DNA from 2 places in the Faecalimonas nexilis genome. Region 1 is predicted to be linked to the other one. Evidence: predicted binding sites of a transcription regulator. Region 1 holds the regulator's gene; the other holds the start of a gene.
What was found. The regulator HrcA, encoded in region 1, represses chaperone genes, less so after heat shock. The targets are predictions, from matches to a motif close to TGTTAGCACTCNNNNNNNNNGAGTGCTAACA.
Positions count from the first base shown of each region.

Region 2: a site for HrcA is predicted at 1,421-1,451, ahead of htpG (molecular chaperone HtpG). Genes of this name have one in related genera too.

Region 1 covers NZ_AP029189.1:2,162,733-2,170,962, reverse strand. Annotated here, with positions in the region: gene lepA (translation elongation factor 4) at 1-762, shown strand, start outside; gene hemW (radical SAM family heme chaperone HemW) at 840-1,991, shown strand; gene AC6I5B_RS11055 (alpha-hydroxy-acid oxidizing protein) at 2,024-3,040, shown strand; gene AC6I5B_RS11050 (MATE family efflux transporter) at 3,037-4,377, shown strand; gene hrcA (heat-inducible transcriptional repressor HrcA) at 4,561-5,604, shown strand; gene grpE (nucleotide exchange factor GrpE) at 5,649-6,263, shown strand; gene dnaK (molecular chaperone DnaK) at 6,392-8,230, shown strand, end outside.
Region 2 covers NZ_AP029189.1:981,257-989,486, forward strand. Annotated here, with positions in the region: gene AC6I5B_RS04850 (ABC transporter permease) at 1-1,390, shown strand, start outside; gene htpG (molecular chaperone HtpG) at 1,548-3,608, shown strand; gene AC6I5B_RS04860 (GNAT family N-acetyltransferase) at 3,696-4,190, shown strand; gene AC6I5B_RS04865 (LptM family lipoprotein) at 4,236-4,685, shown strand; partial or broken gene AC6I5B_RS04870 (GNAT family N-acetyltransferase) at 4,702-5,010, shown strand; gene AC6I5B_RS04875 (hypothetical protein) at 5,032-5,421, shown strand; gene AC6I5B_RS04880 (DUF6483 family protein) at 5,485-5,892, shown strand; gene AC6I5B_RS04885 (DUF5721 family protein) at 5,974-6,462, opposite strand; gene AC6I5B_RS04890 (MATE family efflux transporter) at 6,459-7,787, opposite strand; gene AC6I5B_RS04895 (M18 family aminopeptidase) at 7,899-8,230, shown strand, end outside.

The DNA of each region.
Region 1 (8,230 bases):
TTGCATTTGGAAATTATTCAGGAGCGTTTGGAGAGAGAGTACAATCTGGATCTTGTGACAACCGCTCCGGGCGTTATTTACAAAGTTTATAAGACAAATGGAGAAGTGATTGAACTGACAAATCCGTCGAATCTTCCGGATCCGGCTGAAATCGATTATATGGAAGAGCCGGTTGTGAAAGCTGAGATTATGGTTACGTCTGAATTTATCGGAGCGATCATGGATCTTTGCCAGGAACGTCGAGGGATTTATCAGGGAATGGAGTATATCGAAGAGACAAGAGCAGTGCTTCGCTATATTCTTCCTTTGAATGAGATTATTTATGATTTCTTCGATGCGTTAAAATCGCGTTCTAGAGGATATGCGTCATTTGACTATGAGATGGCAGGATATGAACGGTCAGAACTTGTGAAATTGGATATTCTTATTAATAAAGAAGAAGTCGATGCATTATCTTTTATTGTCCATAGTGGGACTGCATACGAACGTGGACGTAAGATGTGTGAAAAATTAAAAGAAGAGATTCCAAGACAGCTGTTTGAGATTCCGATTCAGGCGGCAATCGGAAGCAAAGTCATCGCGCGGGAGACAGTGAAGGCGATGCGAAAAGACGTGCTGGCAAAATGCTACGGTGGTGATATTTCCCGTAAGAGAAAGCTTTTGGAAAAGCAAAAAGAAGGGAAGAAGAGAATGCGTCAGGTTGGAAACGTAGAGATTCCGCAGAAAGCATTCATGAGCGTGTTGAAACTAGATGATAAATAGTAATTGGGGACGTAGTAAAATTGAATTTTACTACGTCCCCAATTAAATGTGACCCTGTCCCTTTTTGGAGGTGGATAATGAAAAACGAACTGGAATTATATCTTCATATTCCGTTTTGTGTAAGGAAATGTGCCTACTGTGATTTCCTTTCAAGCCCGGAAAATGGGGAAACAATAGAAAATTATGTGGAGGCACTGATAAGAGAGATCAAAGCTTACCAAGCCCTGTCCCTAAATGACATAGTAGTGACTATTTTTTTGGGCGGAGGTACGCCGTCTGTTTTAGAAGGAAATCAAATGGAGCGAATTTTTGAGGCGTTACATGAGGTGTTTGAGATTGCAGAAGATGCAGAGATTACAGTGGAGGCAAATCCTGGAACCGTGACACAAGAGAAGCTGTCTGCCTATCGAAAACTTGGTATCAATCGTATCAGTTTTGGTTTACAGTCGGCAGACAATGGAGAATTGAAGCTACTTGGAAGAATCCATACATATGAGCAATTTTTGGAAAGCTATGAGATGGCAAGAACGGCAGGATTCACGAATATCAACATAGATTTGATTTCGGCAATTCCAAAGCAGACAGTAAGAAGCTGGGAAGAGACACTAAAGCGAATTATACGCCTCAAGCCGGAACATATTTCGGCATATAGTTTGATTATTGAAGAGGGCACGTCATTCGCAAAACTGTATGGAGAAGGCAGCCCACTGGAGCGAGATCTTCCAAGTGAGGAGGAAGAGCGTCTCATGTATGAAAAGACCGAAGAAATATTAGGCGAAAATGGATATCATCGTTATGAGATTTCCAATTATGCAAAAGAGGGAATGGAATGTCGGCATAATTTAGGATACTGGGAACGGAAAAATTATCTAGGACTCGGACTTGGAGCGTCGTCTTTATTAGATAACAGACGTTATAGTAATACTGAGAATCTAAGAGAATATACAGAGTGTGCAGGACAGCCAGAGAAGATCAGAAAAAACACAGAGCATCTGACGGAGGAAGAGCAGATGGAAGAATTTATTTTTTTAGGACTTCGGAAGATGAATGGCATTTCAGAACAGGCTTTTTGGAATTGTTTCCAAAAAACAATTTGGGACTGCTACGGAGAAAATATCAGGAAAGTCATGGAAAAAGGTTTGTTAAAGCAACGGGAAGGCTGTTTAAGTCTGACAAAAAAAGGAATCGATGTGAGTAACTATGTATTTGCAGAAATACTATATCAATAAAAATGCTGATTACATGAGGGAGGAAGCAAAAAATGACATACGAAGAATTATTAGAAAACGCAAGACCAGAGATGGGAAAATATTGTAAGGCATGTCCGGTATGTAACGGGAAGGCGTGTGGGAACCAGATGCCGGGACCGGGAGCAAAAGGTGTGGGAGATACGGCAATTCGCAATTATGAAAAATGGAAGGATATCCGTATTAATATGGATACACTCTGCGCAAATAAGAAGGTAGATACAAGTCTCAATATTTTTGGAAAATCATTCAGATATCCGTTTTTTGCGGGGCCGGTCGGAGCGGTAAATCTACACTATGGAGAAAAATATAATGATGCATCTTACAATGAGGTGCTGGTTTCGGCTTGTGCTAAGGCGGGGATTGCTGCTATGACAGGTGATGGAGTCAATGCAGATGTGATGAAATGTGCGACAGAGGCAATCAAAAAATCAGCAGGCATTGGAATTCCGACTGTAAAACCTTGGAATTTGGAAACGGTTAAAGAAAAAATGAGATTAGTAGAAGATTCCGGGGCATTTGCTGTTGCAATGGACGTGGATGCGGCGGGACTTCCATTTTTGAAAAATATGACTCCGCCGGCAGGAAGAAAATCCGTGGAAGAGTTACATAAAATTGCGGCATCAACCCGCGCCCCGTTTATTGTGAAAGGGATCATGACTGTGAGGGGAGCACTGAAAGCAGAGGCAGCAGGAGCAGATGCGATTGTCGTGTCGAATCATGGAGGGCGTGTGCTGGATCAATGTCCGGCTACCGCAGAAGTTCTGGAAGAGATTGCAAAAGCAGTAAAGGGGAAAATGAAGATTTTTGTGGATGGAGGAATCCGCTCCGGTGTGGATGTGTTTAAAGCATTGGCACTTGGTGCAGACGGTGTGATTATCTGTCGTCCATTTGTAACGGCTGCGTACGGAGGAGGCACAGACGGAGTGCAATTATATATAGAAAGAATCGGTTCAGAGCTTGCGGATACGATGGCAATGTGTGGAGCAAATAGTCTAAAAGAAATTACAAAGGATATGATATGGCGATGAAAAAGACAACATTAATGACGGAGGGAAATATTTGGAAACAGATTCTGTTCTTTTCCATTCCTCTGATTTTGGGAAATCTGCTTCAGCAGCTTTACAATACAGCAGATTCCATTATTGTAGGAAATTTTGTGGGAAGTGAGGCGTTGGCTGCAGTCGGTTCCAGTGGATCGCTGATCAATCTTTTGATATCGTTCTGCATGGGAGCGTCTGCGGGTGCCGGAGTAGTCATTGCCCAGTATTATGGTGCGAACGACAAAAAGAGAGTGCAGGATGCAGTGCATACAACATTGGCGATTGCAGTGGTGACAGGAGCAATCCTGTCTATTGTAGGAATAGTGGCAAGTCCGCTGCTCTTGCAGTGGATGGGAACTCCGAAGGAGGTTATGCCGAATTCGGTTCTGTATCTGCGGATTTTCTTCGGAGGACTTGTGTTCAATGTGATTTACAATATGGCAGCTGGAATTTTAAATGCGGTCGGCAATTCCAAACGTTCCTTGGTTTATTTGGCAATCGCATCTGTTTCTAATATCGTATTGGATCTTGTGTTTGTCATGGGATTGCATATGGGTGTGGCAGGTGTTGCGATTGCAACAGATATCAGTCAGGTGTTGTCAAGCATTTTCATCCTACGTTTTTTGACGCGTGTAGATGAACCATATCGTGCGGAACTGAAAAAGATAAGATGGGATGTCCCGATGGCAAACCGTATCATCAAAATCGGTTTGCCGACTGGAATTCAGAACATGGTCATTTCGTTCTCAAATGTGCTGATTCAGTCTAGCGTGAATGGATTTGGAGCGAAAGCGATGGCTGGATTTGCGGCTTATATAAAAGTAGACGGATTTAATATTCTTCCGGTGATGAGCTTTAGTATGGCTGCAACTACATTTACCGGACAAAATATCGGTGCTGGCAAGATTGACCGTGTAAAGAAAGGAATGTGGGTGACTCTTTGCATGGGGATTGTTTATACAATCGTGACGGGAGTGCTGCTGCTTAGTTTCTCACATCAGATTATTGGCATATTTACAAAAGATGCGGATGTAATTTATTTTGGGACATTGGCGATGTGGTATTTCTGTCCGTTCTATTCACTGCTGAGCATCATGCATGAGATGGCGGGAACCATTCGTGGAACCGGGAAAACAATTCCGCCGATGGCAATCATTTTATTCTCGCTCTGCATTTACAGGGTGTTGTGGGTACAGTTTGTGGTTCCGCACTTTGACAGTATCCGTGGAGTTTACATAGCATATCCAATTTCCTGGGCAATTGGGGCGGCTTTGATGGTGCTGTATGCGTGGAAAGGGAAATGGATTCCGGGAAAAGAAGGATAGATGTGAGTGTGGCGATATCATAGAGGTGAAACAGTTCAGCCATACACAAAGTCTGCAAAAAATGTAAAAAAAATATAAACTAGGTTGACAAACGAAAACCGGAGTGTTATCTTAATAATCGTAAGGTGTTAGCACTCGAAAGAATAGAGTGCTAATAGAAAAAAACCGAGAAGGAGGGTGGACATGAAATCGAATCATGAATTAGATGATCGTAAGATGAAGATTTTGCAGACGATCATCAAGACATATTTGGAGACAGGTGATCCGGTTGGTTCCAGAACAATTTCCAAATACACAGATTTGAATTTAAGCTCAGCGACTATTCGCAATGAGATGGCGGATTTGGAAGATTTGGGATACATCATGCAGCCTCACACATCGGCAGGTCGTATTCCATCAGACAAAGGATATCGGTTGTATGTAGATATGCTGATGGAAGAAAAAGAGCAGGAAGTTACAGAGATGAAAGAACAGATGCTTGTGAAAGCAGACAAGATGGATCAGCTTTTAAAGCAGGCGGCAAAAGTTTTGGCAGCCAACACGAATTACGCGACGATGATTTCCGCTCCGACATATAATAGAAACAAATTAAAATTCATTCAATTATCTCAGGTTGATGAGAATCAGATTATTGCAGTCATTGTCATGGAGGGAAACATCATTAAGAATAAGATTGTGACTGTTTCAGAAACACTGAGCAATGAGACCTTACTAAAGCTTAACATGCTTCTGAATACGAACCTCAATGGAATGGCAATCGAGGAGATCAACTTAGGGATGATCGCAAGATTAAAAGAGCAGGCAGGGATTCACAGTGAAGTGATCAGCGATGTTCTTGATGCGGTGGCAAATACCATTCAGCTTGACAACGATTTGGAAATCTATACAAGCGGTGCAACGAATATTTTTAAATATCCGGAACTGAGCGACAATCAAAGCGCACAGGAGATTATCAGTGCCTTCGAGGAAAAGCAACAGCTCGCAGAGCTTGTGACACAGACACTTTCCAGTCAGGAGAACAAAGGAATTCAAGTCTATATCGGCAATGAAACACCGGTACAGACAATGAAGGACTGCAGTGTCGTGACAGCGACCTATGAATTGGGAGAGGGAATGCAGGGAACGATAGGAATTATCGGACCAAAGAGAATGGATTATGAAAATGTAATGACAACGCTGAAGACTCTGATGGTAGAGTTGGATGCAATATTCCATAAAGAACATTAGAAAGGTGGAACGATCCATTGGAAAAAGAATTTAGCAAAGAAGAGATGGTAAAAGAAGCCGTGGAGGAAGCGAAAAAAGCGGCTAAAGAGCAGCAGACAGAGATGGAAGAGACATCAGAAGAGGTAACTGACGAAGAACTTGCGGAAGAGAAAGATTCAGAAGCAGGGGAAGACGGTGCAGAAAAGAAAGACAAAAAGTTATTCAAACGCAAACCGAAAAAAGATAAAAAGGATGAGCAGATTGAAGAACTTACTGATAGACTGACAAGACAGATGGCAGAATTTGATAATTTCCGCAAGCGTACAGAGAAAGAAAAATCAGCGATGTATGAAGTTGGAGCAAAAGATATTATCGAAAAGATATTGCCGGTGATCGACAATTTTGAGAGAGGTCTTAGCGCAGTGACAGAAGAACAAAAGGATGATTCTTTTGTGACAGGTATGGAGATGGTCTACAAACAGATCATGACAACGCTCGACGGAGTCGGGGTAAAAGTAATTGAGGCAGTAGGACAGGAATTCAATCCGGATCTTCACAATGCAGTGATGCATGTGGAGGACGAGGAAGCAGGTGAGAATATCATCGTAGAAGAATTCCAAAAAGGATACACTTATAGAGACAGTGTCGTAAGACACAGTATGGTAAAAGTAGCAAACTAAACCTAGAGCACTTAGCAAGGTGTTTTCGAGCTTAGTGCGAAGGTTGTCCGAAGGAACTTGGCGAGGTATTTCACGAGCCTAGTGAATCGGACTTCCTTATAAAAACCAAGAAAATGGAGGACAAAATCATGGGAAAAATTATTGGTATTGACTTAGGAACAACAAACAGCTGTGTAGCAGTTATGGAAGGTGGACAGCCAACTGTTATCGCCAACACAGAAGGTGCAAGAACAACACCATCGGTAGTAGCATTTACAAAGACAGGAGAACGTCTCGTAGGAGAACCTGCAAAACGTCAGGCAGTTACAAACGCTGACAAGACAATCTCTTCTATTAAAAGAGAGATGGGTACAGATCACAAAGTATCTATCGATGATAAAAAATACTCTCCACAGGAAATTTCAGCAATGATCCTTCAGAAACTGAAAGCAGATGCAGAAGGGTATCTTGGAGAAAAAGTATCAGAAGCAGTTATCACAGTACCGGCTTACTTTAATGATGCTCAGCGTCAGGCAACAAAAGATGCTGGTAAAATTGCAGGTCTTGATGTAAAACGTATCATCAACGAACCAACAGCAGCAGCACTTGCGTATGGTCTTGACAACGAAAAAGAACAGAAGATTATGGTATATGACCTTGGTGGTGGTACATTCGACGTATCTATCATTGAGATTGGTGACGGCGTTATCGAAGTATTATCTACAGCCGGAGACAACAGACTTGGTGGAGATGACTTTGACCAGAAGATCACAGATTACATGTTAGCAGAGTTCAAACGCATGGAAGGTGTGGATCTCTCTACAGATAAGATGGCGCTTCAGAGATTAAAAGAAGCAGCAGAAAAAGCGAAAAAAGAACTTTCATCTGCAACTACAACAAATATCAACCTGCCATTTATCACAGCGACAGCAGAAGGTCCAAAACATTTTGACATGAACCTTACAAGAGCAAAATTTGATGAATTGACACATGACTTGGTAGAGAGAACAGCAGAACCTGTTAAAAGAGCATTGTCAGATGCAGGTCTTACAGCTTCTGAATTAGGTCAGGTATTGTTAGTCGGTGGTTCTACACGTATTCCGGCAGTACAGGATAAAGTAAAACAGCTTACAGGAAAAGAGCCAAGCAAATCCTTAAACCCAGATGAATGCGTTGCTTTAGGAGCTTCTGTTCAGGGTGGTAAATTAGCAGGAGATGCAGGTGCAGGCGACATTCTTTTACTTGATGTAACTCCACTTTCATTATCTATTGAGACAATGGGTGGTATTGCTACAAGATTGATTGAGAGAAATACAACAATCCCTACAAAGAAGAGTCAGATTTTCTCTACAGCAGCAGACAATCAGTCAGCAGTAGATATCAATGTCGTACAAGGTGAAAGACAGTTTGCAAGAGATAACAAATCTCTCGGTCAGTTCAGACTTGACGGTATTGCTCCGGCTCCACGTGGAATTCCTCAGATTGAAGTTACATTTGATATCGATGCAAACGGTATTGTAAATGTATCTGCAAAAGATTTGGGAACAGGAAAAGAGCAGCATATTACGATTACAGCAGGATCCAATATGTCAGATTCGGATATCGACAGAGCTGTAAAAGAAGCTGCTGAGTTTGAAGCGCAGGATAAAAAACGTAAAGAAGCAATCGATGCAAGAAACGATGCAGATGCAATGATCTTCCAGACAGAGAAAGCACTTTCAGAAGTTGGAGATAAGATTGATGCAACAGAAAAGGCAGCTGTAGAAGCGGATATTCAGGCACTGAAAGATACTTTGGCAAAATCGAATCCAGAAGAGATGACAGATGCTCAGGTAGAGGAGATTAAAGCTGGTAAAGAAAAACTGATGGCAAGTGCACAGCAGTTATTTACAAAGATGTATGAACAGGCTGGAGCCGCAGCAGGTGCAGCAGGAGCTCAAGGAGGACCAACACCAGAAGCAGGTCCGGCACCGGAAGGATTTAACGGA
Region 2 (8,230 bases), 1.2 Mb from region 1:
ACTATTCCCGTTTATTATTGTGTATGCCTATAAGATTATGTATCAGCATCTTCCGCATATCATTGTGCCGTATCATGTGTCATATGCGGTCATGGCTACAGCAGCCGCAGTATTATGTACATTCGTGGCAACACTGGCAGCCTGCTATAAAGAACTGATGGCATTGCCGGCGGTATTAATGCGCCCACCATCACCAAAACAAGGCAAAAGAATTTTTTTAGAGCGTATTACGTTTATTTGGAAACATTTAAGTTTCATTTGGAAATCCTCTATTCGTAACCTTTTCCGATATAAAAAACGGTTTTTTATGACGATCATTGGAATTGGCGGTTGTATGGGATTGATGTTAGTGGGATTCGGACTCAAAGATTCCATTACCAATATCGCAACGCTCCAATATGGAGAATTGCAGGAGTATGACGGGATGGCATATTTGTCTTCGGACTTATCAGAACAGGAAAAGATGAGTTTAAGGGAAACGCTTGAAGGCGAACATCAGATTGATACGTATTCGGAAGTCATGATGAAAAATAAGACAGTGAAGAGCGCGGCAGGAGAAGAGGAAATCTACCTGAGTGTTCCGGTAAAGGAGCATGGTTTGGAGCCATTTATGACATTTCGAAATCGTGTTACAAAAGAAGAATATGAATTGACAAATGAAGGTGTGATATTAACAGAGAAGGTAGCCACCGAATTAGATGTGAAATCAGGAGATATGATTACCATACAAGAAGATACCGGTGACGTAAAGGTGAAAGTTGTGTCGGTATGTGAAAACTATATTGGAAACTATATGTATATGACAACCGGATTATATGAAGAACTTTATGGAAAAGAGCCGGAAGAAAATAGTATTATGTTCAAGATGAAGAAATATGATGAAGAAGGTTTGATGGGAATCGGGGAAAAACTGATTGAGCAGGATGCAGTTTTGAACGTGACATATACAAATAATATGGAAGAGCGGATTGCAGATATGCTCGGCAGTCTGAATCTGGTTATTGTGGTACTTATTATCTCGGCGGGAATGCTGGCGTTTGTTGTGCTTTACAATTTGAATAACATTAATATTACAGAACGAAAACGAGAACTTGCAACCTTAAAAGTGCTTGGGTTCTATGATAAAGAGGTTGCATCGTATGTATTTCGGGAAAATATTTTGCTGACAATTATTGGATCGCTGGTTGGAATGGGAATCGGAAAGATTTTGCATCAATTTGTGATTGTTACCGTGGAAGTGGAAGGAATTATGTTTGGAAGAAATATTGATTTTCCAAGCTTTTTGTACAGCTTTTTATTCACGGTTGGATTTTCATTGTTTGTGAATTGGGTAATGTATTTCAAATTAAAGCGTATAGATATGGTTGAATCACTGAAAAGTGTAGAATAGTTTATGAGAATTTAATAAAGTTCATAAGATTATTAGCACTCACTTTAAAAGAGTGCTAATTTTCTATTGACATTTAAAAATCAGAGTATTAATATATCAAATAGATGAGGCAAAACGCCGAGAATTGATAATTAAAGATAAAAAGGAGTTGTTAGAAATGGGTGCAAAACACGGTAACCTTTCAATTAACAGTGAAAATATTTTTCCAATTATAAAAAAATGGATGTATTCAGATCACGACATTTTTGTGCGTGAGTTGATTTCAAATGGTTGTGATGCGATCACAAAATTGAAAAAGTTAGATATGATGGGAGAATATCAACTGCCGGATGACTATAAAGCAAGCATCAAGGTAGTGGTAAATCCGGAAGAAAAAACATTGAAATTTATTGATACCGGTATTGGTATGACTGCGGATGAAGTAGAAGAATATATTACACAGATTGCATTTTCCGGTGCAACAGAATTTCTTGAAAAATATAAAGACAAGACAACAGAAGACGATATGATCGGACACTTTGGTCTTGGATTTTATTCGGCATTTATGGTAGCAGAGGAAGTTCACATTGATACATTGTCTTACAAAGAAGGTGCGGCTCCGGTACACTGGACATGTGACGGCGGCACAGAATATGATATGGAAGAAGGCAGCAAAAACACAGTTGGAACAGAGATCACGTTGTTCCTGAATGAAGAAAGTGTGCAGTTTTCGAATGAATATCGTGTGAGAGAAGTGATTGAAAAATACTGTTCTTTCATGCCGGTAGAGATTTTCCTGTCAAAAGAAAATGCAGAACAAGAATACGAGACAATTTTGGAAGAGGAATTGAAAGATGATGATGTCATCGTGGAACGTATTCATGAAGAAGCAAAGATGGAAGAAAAAGAAAATGAGAACGGCGAGAAAGAGATGGTGGAAGTTTCACCGGCAGTAGATAAAGTGAAAATCAACAAACGTCCGGTTTCTCTGAGTGATACAACTCCACTTTGGACAAAACATCCAAATGACTGTACAAAAGAGGATTATATCGAATTTTACCGCAAAGTGTTTATGGATTACAAAGAGCCATTGTTCTGGATCCATCTGAATATGGATTATCCATTCAATTTGAAAGGTATTTTGTATTTCCCGAAAATCAACACAGAGTATGATTCCGTGGAAGGAAAGATTAAATTATACAATAATCAGGTATTTATCGCAGATAATATCAAAGAAGTCATTCCGGAATTCCTGATGCTGTTAAAAGGTGTGATTGACTGTCCGGATCTTCCGCTGAATGTATCACGTAGTGCATTGCAGAACGACGGATTTGTAAATAAAATCTCAGATTACATTTCAAAGAAAGTGGCAGATAAGCTTACAGGAATGTGTAAGACCGACAGAGAATCTTATGAAAAATACTGGGATGATATCAGCCCATTTATCAAATTCGGCTGCTTGAAAGATGAAAAATTCTGTGACAAGATGAGTGATTACATTTTATTCAAAAATATTGACCATGAATATTTGACACTCAAAGACTGCATTGCAAAAAATGGCGGTGCAGAAGAGACGAAGGCTGAAGAAGAAAAGACAGAGGCATCAGAGGGCGAAAATACAGAAGAGAAGAAAGTAACAATTTACTATGTGACAGACGAACAACAGCAGAGCCAGTACATTAATATGTTCAAACAGGAAGGTTTGGATGCAGTGCTGCTGACACATAATATTGATTCTCCGTTTGTGACACAGCTTGAGCAGCGCAATGAGAATGTACAATTCCAGCGTATCGATGCAGATTTGACAGACACATTCAAAGAAGAAGTTGCAAAAGAGGAAGAAGAAGCATTCAAGGCAGATACAGAGACATTGACTGATGTATTCCGCAAAGCATTGGAAAATGACAAGCTGGAAGTTAAAGTAGAGAAGCTGAAAAATGAAAATGTGGCATCTATGGTAACATTGTCAGAGCAGTCACGCCGTATGCAGGAAATGATGAAGATGTACAATATGTACGGAATGGATCCATCTATGTTCGGAACAGATGTGACACTTGTATTGAATGCAAATCATCCATTGGTACAGTATGTACTCAAAAATAAAGATGGAGAACATGTACCAATGTTCTGTAAACAGTTATTTGACCTTGCAATGTTGAGTAACAAACCGTTGAATCCGGAAGAAATGACAGCGTTTATCAACAGAAGCAACGAGATTATGATGTTATTGGCAAAATAATAAGAGAAATAAAAGATGCGCAAATCCACAGGTGGGTTTGCGCATTTTGTGGCTATGGAATAAATTTAGAAGAATTGGAGGATTGTGATGGAGATTAGAAAGTATCAGGCAGAAGATTTGGAAGAAATTGTGCAGCTCTTTTATGAGACAATTCAAACTGTGAATCGAAAAGATTATTCGCAGGAACAGGTGGAAGTGTGGTCAAACCGATGTGAGAATCTTAGAAAAAATAAAACATTTTTTGAAAAACTTTATACAGTCGTTGCCGTAGAGGGAGAGAAGATTATAGGATATGGAAACATAGACAGAACAGGATATTTGGACCATCTGTTTGTGCATAAAGATTTTCAAAATCAAGGTGTGGCAACGGCAATCTGCGATGAGTTGGAACAGCATGCCAAGAAATTTGGGCTTCAAAAGATCAGCGTACATGCTTCCATTACGGCAAAACCGTTTTTTGAAGGACGAGGATATGTGTTGGAAAAAGAGCAGCAGGTGGAGCTGGAAGGTGTGAAGCTGAAAAACTATGTGATGGAAAAATCATTTTTAGATAGGCAAGATGGAGAAAATAGAGTAAAATGAGAGTATAAAGAAAGCAATACGTTGGGAAACAGGAGGTGTAAATCTATGAGGAAACTATTTAGAATCACCTTGGTAACATTCATGTTACTTAGTCTGTTTGGATGTTCGCAGAAAGAACCGTCAGAGGTTAAGAAGCATGTGGAAACTGATTTTTTGGAAGAACAGAAAGTCAGAGAAGACGAAGCAACCGTAATTAGTACTTATGATGTGACTGATCCGGAATTCGTTGAAGAGTATTCTGAACAGAATAAGCTGGTAACGAAAGTTAAATATTATGAAATGAGTGATGGTACATGGAGGACAGACACGCATACATATAAATATAGACTGGAGATAACAGGAAGAATGAATGGAGCAGCTAAAGATCGTACATTTGTTTTCCTAAGTAACCTAGAGGATATTACGTTTGGACAGGCGTGGAAAGCAAGTGGACTAAGCAGTAATACGGCTGACTATTTCGAGGAAGAGGAAGCAAAACTTGTGGCTGTGAAATAGAATAGGTTATCGTAGGAGCGAAGTGGAAAGACAATCCTATGATTATTATCAAAAAGCTCTTTGTAATGGCTCGCATATTGCATATTTGGTTTTTGACGAAAACTGTGTTGTTGGTGCGGGTGGTGTTAGCTTTTTTCAAGTAATGCCGACCTATAACAACCCAAGCGGAACTAAGGCATATATAATGAATATGTATACAAAGCCTGAATACAGAAGGAATGGCATTGCTTATAAAACATTAGATATGTTGATTAAAGATATTAAAGGCAAAGGCATTTCAGCCATTTCATTAGAGGCGACGGAGATGGGGAATACCAAAACTTGAGTCTGGGGAAGGTGGTAGTGTATGAAAAAAATTGGAATGGTGCTGTGCATATTTCTTTTTATGATTTCTATGACAGCGTGCAGTTCATCAAAAAATAACCCAGTTCATTTAGGCGTGAATGCAGTAATTACAGAAATTGATGAGGGAAACAGCACGATAACTGTAAAAGACGGTGCAGAAGAAGGCATTTTAGGTAAAAACTGTCTTATTGATTGTTCATCCATTCCTATGATTTACTGTGATTATGATACAGGACAAGTTGTAAGTATATCATTTGAGGATTTACAGGTTCAGGATGAAATCATTTTGAGTATTCGAAATTCAGAAATAGAGAATTCTAAAGACGAGGACGATAATGCAAGGACGCTCAAGGTTGAACAGTTGCAACTGAGTACGCAAAGAATGAAATAGTGATTTGTCTAGGAAGATAGAAAAAAGTGATTTTAGAATATTGAAAACGTGGAGGGATGGACTATGGGAGTTGTAGACGAGAAAGATTATATTATGCGAATGATAAAAGAAATGGTACAAGTATTGTTTTCTTTGGTATTTGGGAAGAAATATGTTTCTGTCGAATTAGAAGACGAAAATAAATATGAAGTCTCAGGGAATACGCTGAAATATTTTTTCGATATGATTGACCAGGGAGATATAAACGAAGCTGAGAATCTTTTGCTGGAAGATCTCGATTATACAAATAAAGAAGAAGTCATGGCGGCGGCATTTTTTTATCAACATCTAAGTCAAAAAGACGATGATTTTTTGAGAAGAAATGATTACACGAAAGAAGAAGTGCTTTTTGGGTTTAAGCAGTTACTTGAAAAATCCGGATATAAGGACTTAATTCGTTTAATAGGACGTGTTGATGAGGAAGAACGATAAGGTGCGAAAACACTCATTTTACCACGAATGAATGAAAATAAAAAGTAATAGAGATACCGTGACCTCTATTACTTTTTCATCTTATAAGACTTCTGCGCTAATCTCTTTTTTCAAAAAGAATCTTTGAACCATCTGATCCCATGCTTCTTCCAAAGACTTATCCAAAGTGAAGAGTCTCATGGAAGTTCCGGTGACGCAGGTAAGATTCTGACCATCATATTTCAGATTGAGATACAATCCCTGCACATCTTGTGGCTGGAAATTCAGTTCCTGCTGTTTCAGTAATCTTTCAATATTCGCCTCTGACAGTCCGAATACAAAGCGAAAACTGAGGGGAGTTTTTTTACCCTTGATCAAAGAAAATGCGTACTCTCTAATATCTTTCCACAAAGAATAATCTCGGGAAGGAGCCAGGTCTTTCTCAAAAAAATCTTTTTTGAGAAATCCATTAATGGAAAATGTATTATAGGTGACAATTTCTCCTTCTATGAATAAAAATGAGTCGAAGGTGTCCGATAATAACAGCTTGGACATACATTCTTTTACTTCCGGTAATTTTAATGCAATCATGAGAACCTCTCCTTTTCATTCTTTTTCAAGAAATATATTCCGGCAATCAGTGTAATGAATTCAGCAAGCGGTACAGATACCCAGATTCCAATGACTCCGATAAGCGGAGGCAGCACAAATACAAAGATAATTGCAAGTACACACCCTCTGGAAAGACAGAGGAACAATGAAAGCTGTGGTTTTACTGTAGATTGAAAATAGCCAATGATAAACATATTCAATCCGATTACAAAGAATCCAACAAAATAAATACGAATTGCAGTGGATGAAAGCGCAAGTATTTGTTCATTTGGATTCATAAAAATATAAGTAAACAAATTTGGTACGATCAATCCTAAAATAGCCGGAACGGAGCAGATGATAAATGCAGTTTTCAGTCCCAGTTTTTTTACAGTCTCAATACGATCAATAAGCCCTGCACCATGATTGGTTGAGATGATCGGCTGAGAAGCCTGGTTGATTCCGTTACACAGGCAGATGACTACAATAGCGGTATTTGTAATGACACCATACATGCTCACACCGATATCGCCAATATATTTTAAAATCTGTAAGTTGAAAACAAACATAACAATTCCGGACGAGACTTCCACAAGAAAGCTTGTAAATCCATTTTTGTAGATACTTGTGATGAATACAGGTGAAAATTTCTTTAAGCTAAAATGCAGTCCGTTTGACTTAGAGCGAAAATGGAACAGCAAAATAACAGTTGTAAGTACGGATCCAAGCACACTTGCAATTGCTGCTCCTGCCATGCCCATTTTACAAGGAAATACAAAAACAATATCTAAAACAACATTCAGGACACCGCCGGATACAACGGCAATCATGGAAAGCTTTGGTGCACCATCATTTCTTACAAAGGTTTGTAGAAAAGTGGAGAATGCAAAAAAGCCAAGTCCCAAGATCACGTACGGCGCGTAATTGAGTACATAAGGCATTGTTACATCTGTTGCGCCAAGAAAACGTGCGATCGGTTCCATGAAATTTAAAAATAGAATCATGTATAAAATACAGGTGATGGCATTCAAAAGTACTGCGACAGAAAAATAACAGTTTCCGGTCTGAGTATCGCCTTTTCCGCGGGCGATTGACATTAAGACAGAACCGCCGACACCAAATAAAAGTCCGGTGCCAAAGAAAATATTAAACAGCGGGAGGATGATATTTAATGCAGCCATAGCATCAATGCCAATTCCTTTCCCGATAATAATTGTGTCAGCAAGTACATAAATAGACGTTACCATCGTTCCGCAGATAGAAGGAATGAGGTAACGAAAGAATAATTTTCGTACTGGCTCGGTTGTAAGTGTGTTTGTCAGCATAAAAAATCTCCTTTAAATAAAATCCAATAATGGTATTATAGCAGATACGTTGACTTTTGGAAACCAAAACAGTATCATGAAAGTTAAACAGCAATAAAAGGAGTAAAAAGCATGCAACAGACAAACTATATAGATAACTTACTTTCGCTTATCAGGAAGGCAACCTCACAGTTTCATACAGTGGAAGCAGTGAAAGATCAGTTAGCAAAGCAGGGATATGAGGAACTGTGTTGGAAAAACAACTGGAATTTGCAAAAAGGCGGGAAATATATGGTGATTCATCATGGCTCCAGTATTTTTGCATTTACGATCGGGAGTCGTTTTCAAGAAAAAGAGAGTTTCCGAATTGCGGCAGCACATGGGGATTTTCCGGGATTTCGTATCAAACCAAATCCGGAGGTGACTACAGAAAAATATGTACAACTTAATGTGGAGAGTTATGG